2 regions of the Paracoccus qomolangmaensis genome follow, and region 2 is predicted to be linked to the other one. Evidence: riboswitches for the same ligand, from Rfam matches in the RefSeq annotation. Region 2 holds a riboswitch; the other holds the start of a gene.

Region 1 (4,725 bases), 220 kb from region 2:
GGGTGGCCGCGATGCAGGAACAGGGCATGGCGGTGAACGAGCTGTCGGCCGAGCAGAAGGCGGCGTTCCGCGAGGCCCTGGCCGAGCCCTACAAATCCTATGAGGCCCAGTTCGGCAAGGATCTGATGGACCGCATCCAGGCGGTCGAATAAGCGGTCATGCAAAGGATCGAACGCGCCTTTGTCGCCGTCAACGGCGCCGTGCTGGTGCTGGCATTGATGGCGATGGCCCTGATCCTGGGTTGGAACGTCGCCGGTCGCTATCTGACCGGCAACTCTCTGACCTGGGCGGATGAGGTGGCGCGTTACGCGATGATCTGGGTGACGTTCCTCGGCGCGGGGCTGGCGCTGCGCGAAGGGGCCCATGCCGCGATCACCAATGCGCAAGAGGCCCTGCCGACGCAGGGCCAGCGCCTGTTGCGGGGCGTCATCCTGGTGCTGCTGTTCGGCTTTTTCGCCTTCATGGTCTGGGTCGGGCTGGATTACATGGGCCGGATGTCGGTGCAGAAATCCGCCGCGCTGAGGGTGCCGATGAAATGGGTCTATGCCGCGATGCCGGTGGGCTTCGCGCTGCTGATCGTGCATCTGGCGCTGATCGCGCCGCGCTATCTGCGCGCAGGGCTTGACCATTCCGACGAGGCCGCCCTTGGTTGAGATCCTGATCGCCGCCTTCCTGGTCCTGATGGTGATGGGGGTGCCCGTCGCCTTTTCGCTGGCCATGGCCGCCTTTGCCGCCGTGGCGATCAGCGGGCGCTATCCCCTGGTGGTGGTCGTCAAGGAGATGTTCACCGGCCTGGACAGCTTTCCGCTGCTGGCGGTGCCCTTCTTCATCCTGGCAGCCGAGATCATGTCCACCGGGGCGATCTCGCGGATGCTGCTGCGCTTTGCCTCGCAATTCGTCGGCCACCTGCGCGGCGGCCTGGGCTATGCCAATATCCTGACGGGGACGCTGTTTGCGGGGATTTCCGGCTCGGCCCTGGCCTCGGCCGCCGGGCCGGGCGCGATGATGGCCCGGATGATGGAGCGTTCGGGCTATTCCAAGGGCTATGCGGGGGCGCTGACCATCTCGGTCGCGGTGGTCGATCCGATCATCCCGCCCTCGATCACCATGATCATCTATGCGTTGCAGGACCGCAATGTCTCGGTCGGCTCGCTGTTCATGGCCGGGTTGCTGCCGGGATTGCTGATCTCGGGGCTGATCGCGGCGGTGAACTGGTGGATCAGCCGCAAGCGCGACTATCGCAGCCTGGAACAGCGCCCGCCGTTGCGGCAGATGCTTCTCAATACCGGCGCGGCGCTGCCGGCGCTGATGCTGATCGTGCTGATCGTCGGCGGCATCCGCGTCGGGCTGTTCACGCCGACCGAAGCCTCGGTCGTGGCGGTGTTCTATGCCATCGTCGTCTCGGCGGTGGTTTATCGCGGCTTCAGCTGGACCGATCTTTGGGGGGCCTTCCTGCGCTCGGCGATCATGTCGGTCGCGGTGCTGATGATCCTGGCCGCAGCCCGCGCCTTTGCCTGGGTGCTGATCATCGAGGGCGTGCCGCAGGCCATGGCCGACGCGGTGATCGCCATGAACCTGTCGCCCATCGCCTTTCTGCTGATGGTGAACCTGCTGTTGCTGGTCTTCGGCATGTTCATGGACCCGCTGCCGGGGGTGATGATCCTGGTGCCGATCCTGGCGCCCATCGCCCACGGCCTGGGGATCGCGGCGGATCATTTCGCGATCATCGTCATCGTCAACCTGACCTTTGGCCTGATGACGCCGCCGGTCGGCAGCCTGATCTTTGTCGTCGCCTCGGCCACGAAGCAGCGGCCCTCGGCGCTGATCCGCGAATTGCCGCCGTTCTTCATCGCGGCGATGGTGGCGCTGCTGATCCTGACCTTCGTGCCGGCGCTGTCGACCTGGCTGCCGCGGATCAGCGGCTTTGCCCGATAGCGGCGCAGGACCGGATCGGGGGTTGTCCGCAGCGATACCCCCTGAAGAGTCTCCGTCCTGCCATGTCTTCGCTGTGTTGGATCCGGGACGCGCGCGGCTTGTGAACAGCGGGCGGCCAGACATGACATGCCCCGCGCCATTCCTTTGACGGCCAGAGGCCTTTGGCCGGGCATTCAAGACCGGAATAGGCGCTCTGTCGTCCAGGACATCGAGAGCGCCTTTCGGCCAGATCGCGAATCAGATCGCGAAATCGTCCAGGGACTTTCCGGCATCCAGGGCTTCGGCGATCCAGTTGGGCTTTCGGCCGCGCCCGGTCCAGGTCAGATCGGGGTTTTCCGGATGGCGGTATTTCGGTTCGGCCTTGCTTCCCTTGGCGGGCTGAGCGGCCACCATCTCTTCAAGCGAGGCAAAACCGGCGGCCTTGGCAATTTCGGTCGCCCTGGCAATGGCCTCTTTTCGGCTGCGGGTTTCGTAACCCCTGATGGCCGCCGCGGATTTGCGGTTGATCTCTTTCAATTGCTCAAGCGTCAGCGCATCGTAGTCAATATCCATAGGCAGGCCTTTCTGCGTCATTTTACCGCTTCGATACGACACGCTGCTGTTTATGGAAAGTCTTTATGGAAAGGCCAGATCTCTGGTTTCCAGAGGCGCGGGGAATTGGCTGACTGGAAGAGCCCTTTTCCGATCGACGGCAGCAGGGCGGGTTTCGGCCAGACCGTTCTTCCCTGTTATCCCGCAAAAAGACAGCCTCTTCGAAAGAAACGCTGGCGGCTCTGCGCAACACGATTGCGGCTCATGCGGCCGACCCTGCTTCCGAAACCGTCGGGTTGGCCCCCTTCAACGCGCCTTACCAGCCTTGCGAGTTGTTCCGCACGAAGCCTCTGGACGTCCGGCGCGGGGGCGGCTAGTCTGTCCCTGACACTATCCGTTGGGGCGTCCCGTCGCGGGGCTGAGAGGTGCAATGCGCGCCGACCCATCGAACCTGATCCGGGTCATGCCGGCGGAGGGAACGGATAGGCGGACGCCCGGCGCCTTGCCGTATCCCGTCTGCCGCCGCCCTCCCCTCACGGCCCGACATGCCGAAGGAGAGGCCGATGACACCGACCGTCTTGACCATCGCGGGATCCGACAGCGGCGGGGGCGCGGGAATCCAGGCCGATCTGAAGACGGTCTCGGCGCTCGGCTGCTATGGCGCCAGCGCGATCACGGCGGTGACCGCGCAGAACACGCGCGGCGTCGCGGCCGTCCATCTGGTCCCGCCGGATCTGATCCGGGCGCAGATCGACGCGGTGCTGGACGACATCCAGGTTCATGCCATCAAGATCGGCATGGTCGGATCGGCGGCCGGGATCGCGGCGGTGGCCGCGTCGCTGCGGGACTGCCCGATTCCCATCGTGCTGGATCCGGTGATGGTCGCCAAGTCGGGCGACGTGCTGATGCCGGACGAGGCGATCGGCGCGCTGATCCGCGACCTGCTGCCGCCGGCCGGGGTGCTGACGCCGAACCTGCCCGAGGCCGCGCGGCTTCTGGGCGCCGATCCGGCCCGCGACGATGCCGGTGCCGTGGCCCAGGCCGCCAGACTGCGCGCGCTTGGGCCGCGCCATGTGCTGATGAAGGGCGGCCATGCGGCGGGCGCGGATTGCACCGACCTTCTGGCCGGGCCCGAGGGCGTGGCGCGCTTTACCTCGCCCCGCATCGGCACGCGGAACACGCATGGCACGGGATGCTCCCTCTCCTCGGCCATCGCGGCGGGGCTGGCGCAGGGGCTGACGGTCGCCGAGGCGGCGGGCCGCGCGCATGACTGGCTGCACCGCGCGATCCTGGCCGCCGACGGCTTGGCGGTGGGCGGCGGCAACGGGCCGGTGCATCATTTCCACGCGCTCTGGCCCCGCCGGGCCGAGGCGGCGGCATGAGCGTGACCGTCATCGGCGGCGGCGTGATGGGCCTCTGCATCGCCACGGAACTGACCGCGCGCGGCATCCCGGCCGCGATCCTGGACAACAAGGCGCCCGGCCCGCAGGCCTGTTCCTGGTGGGCGGGCGGGATGCTGGCCCCCTGGTGCGAGGGCGAAAGCGCCGAACCGGCGGTGGTGCGCCACGGGCTGGGCGCCGCCGACTGGTGGCAGGGCCAGGGCGTGCCGGTCACGCGGAACGGCACGCTGGTCGTCAGCCCGGCGCGCGATGCGGGCGCGCTGGCGCGCTTTGCCCGGCGCAGCCAGGGCCACCGGACGCTGGACCCCCAGGGCATCGCCGCGTTGGAACCCGACCTCGGCACCCGCTTCAGCCGCGCGCTGTTCTTCGAGTCAGAGGCGCATCTGGCCCCGCGCCAGGCCCTGGCGATCCTGTCGGAACGCCTGGGGCGCAGCGACACGGCGACCGGCACCGTCATCGACTGCCGCGGCCTGTCGGCACGCGACGCCTTGCACGACCTGCGCGGCGTGCGGGGCGAGATGGTGGTGATCCGCTGCCCCGAGATCCGGCTTTCCCGCCCCGTCCGGCTGCTGCATCCCCGGATGCCGCTTTACGTCGTGCCCCGCGGCGACGGGGTGTTCATGCTGGGCGCGACCATGGTGGAAAGCGACCGGCGCGGCCCGCCCACCGCGCGGGCGGTGCTGGAACTGCTGTCGGCGGCCTTCGCCCTGCACCCCGCCTTGGCCGAGGCCGAGGTGCTGGAACTGGGCGCCGACGCGCGCCCGGCCTTCCCCGACAACCTGCCTCGCATCCGCCGCGTAGGGGGCGTTATCCACGCCAACGGCCTTTACCGCCACGGCTTCCTGCTGGCCCCGGCGGT
Region 2 (4,725 bases):
GGCTGAAGGCGCCGCGCGTCGCGCGGAGGGCGTCGAATTCAAGCAAGGCGGCCCCCCTTGTCGAAGATCCAGAACAGCCCGAAGCTGATCGCCATCAGCAGCACCGCGCAAGCCGCCGCATCGTCCATGCGATAGGCGTTCATCAGCTGATACAGCTGCAAGGGCAGCGTCGGCCGGTCGGCGGCGAACAATGTGATCACACCCAGATCGCCCATCGCCAAGGCCGCCGCCAGCCCGCCCGCGAAGCCCAGCGGCCGGGCCAGGCGCGGCAGGGTCAGCAGCCGCAGCCGCGCCAGCCCGCGCAGATCCAGCGAATCGGCCAGCCGCCCATAGTCCTGATGCAGGCTCCGCGCCGCCGGGATCAGAGCCCGCAGGCCGAAGGGCAGGGCCATGACCGCGTTGATCGCGACCGTCACCGGCAGCGCCATCGCCTGCGGCGCGACCCAGGGGCGCAGCAGGATGAACAGCCCGGTCCCCAGCACCAGGGGCGAGGCGATCAGCGGCAGCATCCCCGCCGCCTCGATCCAGCGCATCCGCCCGCGCGCCAGCGACAGGGCCAGCACCAGCGACAGGATCAGCGCCAGCAGGGCCGAGATCAGCGCCATGACGATGGACCGCAGCGCGGCCTCCCACATCTCGGGCGGCAGGGCGGGGATGCGGGGCAGGCCGCGCGCCGTGACCGCCGCCATCGGCCAGATCAGGAAGCCCGCCGCCCCTGTGATCACAAGCGCATCGGCCAGCCGCCGCCAGCCCCCCGGCACGGCGGGGTGGTGGGCCGCGTCCAGCCCCGCCCCGAACGCTGCCGGGATCGCGATCCATCGGGCCAGGCCCATCGCCGCCACGCAGATCGCGATCTGGATCAGCCCCAGGCTGGCCGCCCGGCCCAGGTCGAAATCGAAGCGGAAGGCCTGATAGATCGCCAGTTCCACGGTCGTCGCGCGCGGCCCGCCGCCAAGCGCCAAGGCGACGGTGAAGCTGGTCAGGCAGACCAGGAACACCGCCAGCCAGACACCCGGCAGCACCGCCCGCAGCATCGGCCGTTCCAGATGCCGCGCGGTGTCGCGGGGGGCAAAGCCCAGCGACGCGGCCAGACGGAAGCGTTCCGCCGGGATCGCCTGCCAGCCTTGCAGGATCAGCCGCACCGACAGCGGCAGGTTGAAGAAGACATGCGCCAGAATCACCCCCTGCCAGCCATAGATGCTGACCTCGGGCAGGCCGATCAGGCGCAGGGCGTCGTTCACCGCGCCGCTGCGGCCGAAGACCGCGATCAGCCCCATGATCGCCACGATCACCGGCAGGATGAAGGGCGCGCCCAGCAGCGTGACCAGAACCCCGCGCCCCGGAAAGCGCCGCCGGGCCAGGGCGCGCGCCACCGGGACCGCCAGGGCCGCCGACAGCGTGGCCGATACTGCCGCCTGCCAGATCGTGAACCACACCGCGCGCCAGTCCCAGGGGCCAAGCCCCGTCAGCCCCCGCGCGGACCAGGTGACGGCGGTCAGCGTGCCCAGGATCAGCAGCCCCAGGCCGGTGGCGACGGCTGCGCCCCCGACCTCGGCTCGCGTCAGCCGGAAAATGCCCGCAACCATTCGTCAAGCGCGGGCTGTCGCAGCGCCTCGGCCTCGTCCTCGGTATAGAACAGGGTCTTTTCGGGGCGCGGCAGGCCGCGCATCACCTGCGGCCATTCGGCCTGCGGTAGCTTGGCGGGCAGCGACCAGTTCGCCAGCGGGATCACCCGCTGAAAGTCGGGCGTCAGGATCCAGTCCATGAATTGCTGCGCCAGTTCCGGCTGGTCGGTGGTGCGGACCTGCGCCGCCACCTCGGCCATGAAGTAATGGCCTTCGGGGAAGATCGCGGCCTTCTTGGTCCGGTCGTTTTCGGAGGCGATGTGATAGGCGGGCGATGTCGTATAGGACAGGACCATGTCGGCCTCTCCTTCCGTGAACATGCCGTAGGATTCCGACCAGCCCTTGGTCACGGTCAGCACCTTGGGCGCCAGCTTCGCCCAGGCGTCCGGCGCCTTGTCGCCATAGACAGCCTTGACCCACAGCAGCAGCGCCAGCCCCGAGACCGAGGACCGCGGATCCTGGATCACGATCTTCAGGTCGTCCGGCGCGTCCAGCAGGTCGGCGAAGCTTTCGGGCGGGTTTTCCAGACGCGTCTCGTCATAGACGAAGGCGGTTTCGCCCCAATTGTAAGGCAGGAAGATCGGATCGGTCCATGCGATCGGCAGCGACAGATCGGACGTATCCTGCCCATGCGGCGCGAACAGGCCGGATGCGCGGGCGCGCGCGGTGACGTCGGTGTTCAGGCCGAAGACGATATCGGCTTCGGTCCGCTCGCCCTCCATCAGCAGGCGGGACAGCTCGTCGCCGGACAGGAAGCGCAGGTCGCAGGCGCAGAAGGCCTCGAACCCCTGCTCGATCTTCGGGCCGGGGCCCCATTCGCTGGTGATGGATTCGCCCGCATAGACGGTCAGGACCGGCTTGTCCTGCGCGAAGGCCGGGGTCGCGGCCAGCAGGGCCATCATCAGGGGGATCTTCATCGCTGCCTCCTCTCATGGGATTACGAAAGAAAGGACAGCGCCACCTTCCCTCCGCCGGTGTTAGCCGGATCAGGTTCAACGGGTCCGCGTCGCCGCGTCTCAGCCGGATGGCTCCCCGAGGTTCTGCTGAATGTAGGGATTTCACGCGGGCACGCAAGCCGCTAGAACAGCGGCCATGACGAAGGACGTGACCGATCAACCCACCCCGATGATGGCGCAATACCTGGCGATCCGGGACGCCAATCCCGGCGCGCTGCTGTTCTATCGGATGGGCGATTTCTACGAGATGTTCTTCGACGACGCCATCGCGGCATCCGCCGCGCTGGACATCGCGCTGACGAAGCGCGGCACGCATCGGGGCGAACCGATCCCGATGTGCGGCGTGCCGGTCCATGCGGCGGAATCCTATCTGCTGACGCTGATCCGCAAGGGGTTCCGCGTGGCCATCGCCGAGCAGATGGAGGATCCGGCCGAGGCGAAGAAGCGCGGGTCCAAATCGGTGGTGGCCCGCGACGTGGTGCGGCTGGTCACGCCCGGCACCCTGACCGAGGAATCGCTGCTGGAGGCCCGGCACCACAACTATCTGGCGGCCTTCGCGCAGGTGCGCGAGGACTGCGCGCTGGCCTGGGTGGATATTTCCACGGGCGCCTTTCAGGTGATGGACTGCCCGCTGCCGCGCCTGGCCCCGGAACTGGCGCGGCTGGCGCCCCGCGAATTGCTGGCCTGCGACGGGTCGGGGCTGGACGATCTGGCGGCGGATGCGGGGGCGGCGTTGACCGACCTGCACGCATCCGCCTTCGACAGCGCGGCGGGGCGGCGGCGGCTGTGTGCGCTGTATGGGGTCGAGACGCTGGACGGGTTCGGCAGCTTCACCCGCGCGGAACTGGCGGCGATGGGGGCCATCGTCGATTACCTGGATCTGACGCAGAAGGGCAAGCTGCCGCTGCTGCGCCCGCCGCTGCGCGAACGGGCGGGCGGGGCGATGCAGATCGACGCGGCGACCCGGCGCAACCTGGAACTGACCCAGGCCCTGTCCGGCGGGCGCGAGGGATCGCTGCTGGCGGCCATCGACCGCACGGTGACGGCACCGGGCGCGCGGCTGCTGGAACGCCGCATCGGTGCGCCAAGCCGCGATCTGGCGCTGATCCATGCGCGGCAGGACGCGGTGGCCTCGCTGGTGGACGATCCGCGCCTGATGGCCGATCTGCGGGACGCGCTGGCGCGCGTGCCCGACATGGACCGGGCGCTGTCGCGGCTGGCGCTGGACCGGGGCGGGCCGCGCGATCTGGCGGCGATCCGGGCGGGGCTGTCGCAGGGCGCGGCCATCGCGGCGCGCCTGGCCGGCGACGCCGTGCCGGTGCTGCGTGAGGCCGCGCGCGACCTGACCGGGCAGGATGACCTGATCCGGCTGCTGGACGACGCGCTGGTGGCCGAACCGCCGCTGCTGGCCCGCGACGGCGGATTCGTGGCGGCGGGCCATGACGCCGACCTGCACCAGACCCGCCGGTTGCGCGACGAGGGGCGCGGCGTGATCGCCGGGATGCAGGCCGATTATGCGGCGCTGGCCGGGGTGCCAAGCCTGAAGATCAAGCACAACAATGTGCTGGGCTATTTCATCGAGACGACCACCACCCATGCCGAACGCATGATGGCCCCGCCCCTGAACGCGACCTTCATCCACCGCCAGACCACCGCCAACCAGATCCGCTTCACCACCGTCGATCTGTCGGAACTGGAGACCCGGATCCTCAACGCCCGCGACCGCGCGCTGGAGATCGAGCGGGGCATCTTCGACCGCCTGCGCGCCGCCGTGCTGGACCGCGCGGCGCAGATCGGCCAGGCGGCCCGCGCCCTGGCCGAGATCGACCTTGCCGCCGCCTTCGCCGACATCGCCACGGGCGAGGGCTGGATCCGTCCGCAGGTCGATGACAGCCGCGCCTTTGTCATCGAGGGGGGCCGCCACCCGGTCGTGGAACGCGCCCTGAAGCGCAAGGCGCAGGCCTTCGTCGCCAACGACTGCGCGCTGACCGAGGGCATGACTCCGGCGATCTGGCTGCTGACCGGGCCGAACATGGCCGGGAAATCGACCTTCCTGCGCCAGAACGCGCTGATCGCCGTGCTGGCGCAGGCCGGGGCCTTCGTGCCCGCGCGCCGCGCCCATATCGGCTTGGTCAGCCAGCTGT

Evidence for each region. A riboswitch is a leader RNA that binds a small molecule or an ion and turns the genes downstream of it on or off. The one in region 2 is predicted to bind thiamine pyrophosphate.
Region 1: another riboswitch for thiamine pyrophosphate. It lies ahead of thiD (bifunctional hydroxymethylpyrimidine kinase/phosphomethylpyrimidine kinase); the one in region 2 lies ahead of PXD02_RS01010 (thiamine ABC transporter substrate-binding protein).

The regions. Positions count from the first base shown of each region.
Region 1 is NZ_CP119082.1:3,206,193-3,210,917, forward strand. Features, by position in the region: gene PXD02_RS16660 (TRAP transporter substrate-binding protein) at 1-152, shown strand, start outside; gene PXD02_RS16665 (TRAP transporter small permease) at 159-653, shown strand; gene PXD02_RS16670 (TRAP transporter large permease) at 646-1,935, shown strand; gene PXD02_RS16675 (H-NS histone family protein) at 2,173-2,508, opposite strand; TPP riboswitch at 2,855-2,961, shown strand; gene thiD (bifunctional hydroxymethylpyrimidine kinase/phosphomethylpyrimidine kinase) at 3,030-3,848, shown strand; gene PXD02_RS16685 (FAD-dependent oxidoreductase) at 3,845-4,725, shown strand, end outside.
Region 2 is NZ_CP119082.1:207,651-212,375, forward strand. Features, by position in the region: gene PXD02_RS01000 (thiamine ABC transporter ATP-binding protein) at 1-46, opposite strand, end outside; gene PXD02_RS01005 (ABC transporter permease family protein) at 39-1,586, opposite strand; gene PXD02_RS01010 (thiamine ABC transporter substrate-binding protein) at 1,562-2,542, opposite strand; TPP riboswitch at 2,572-2,670, opposite strand; gene mutS (DNA mismatch repair protein MutS) at 2,751-4,725, shown strand, end outside.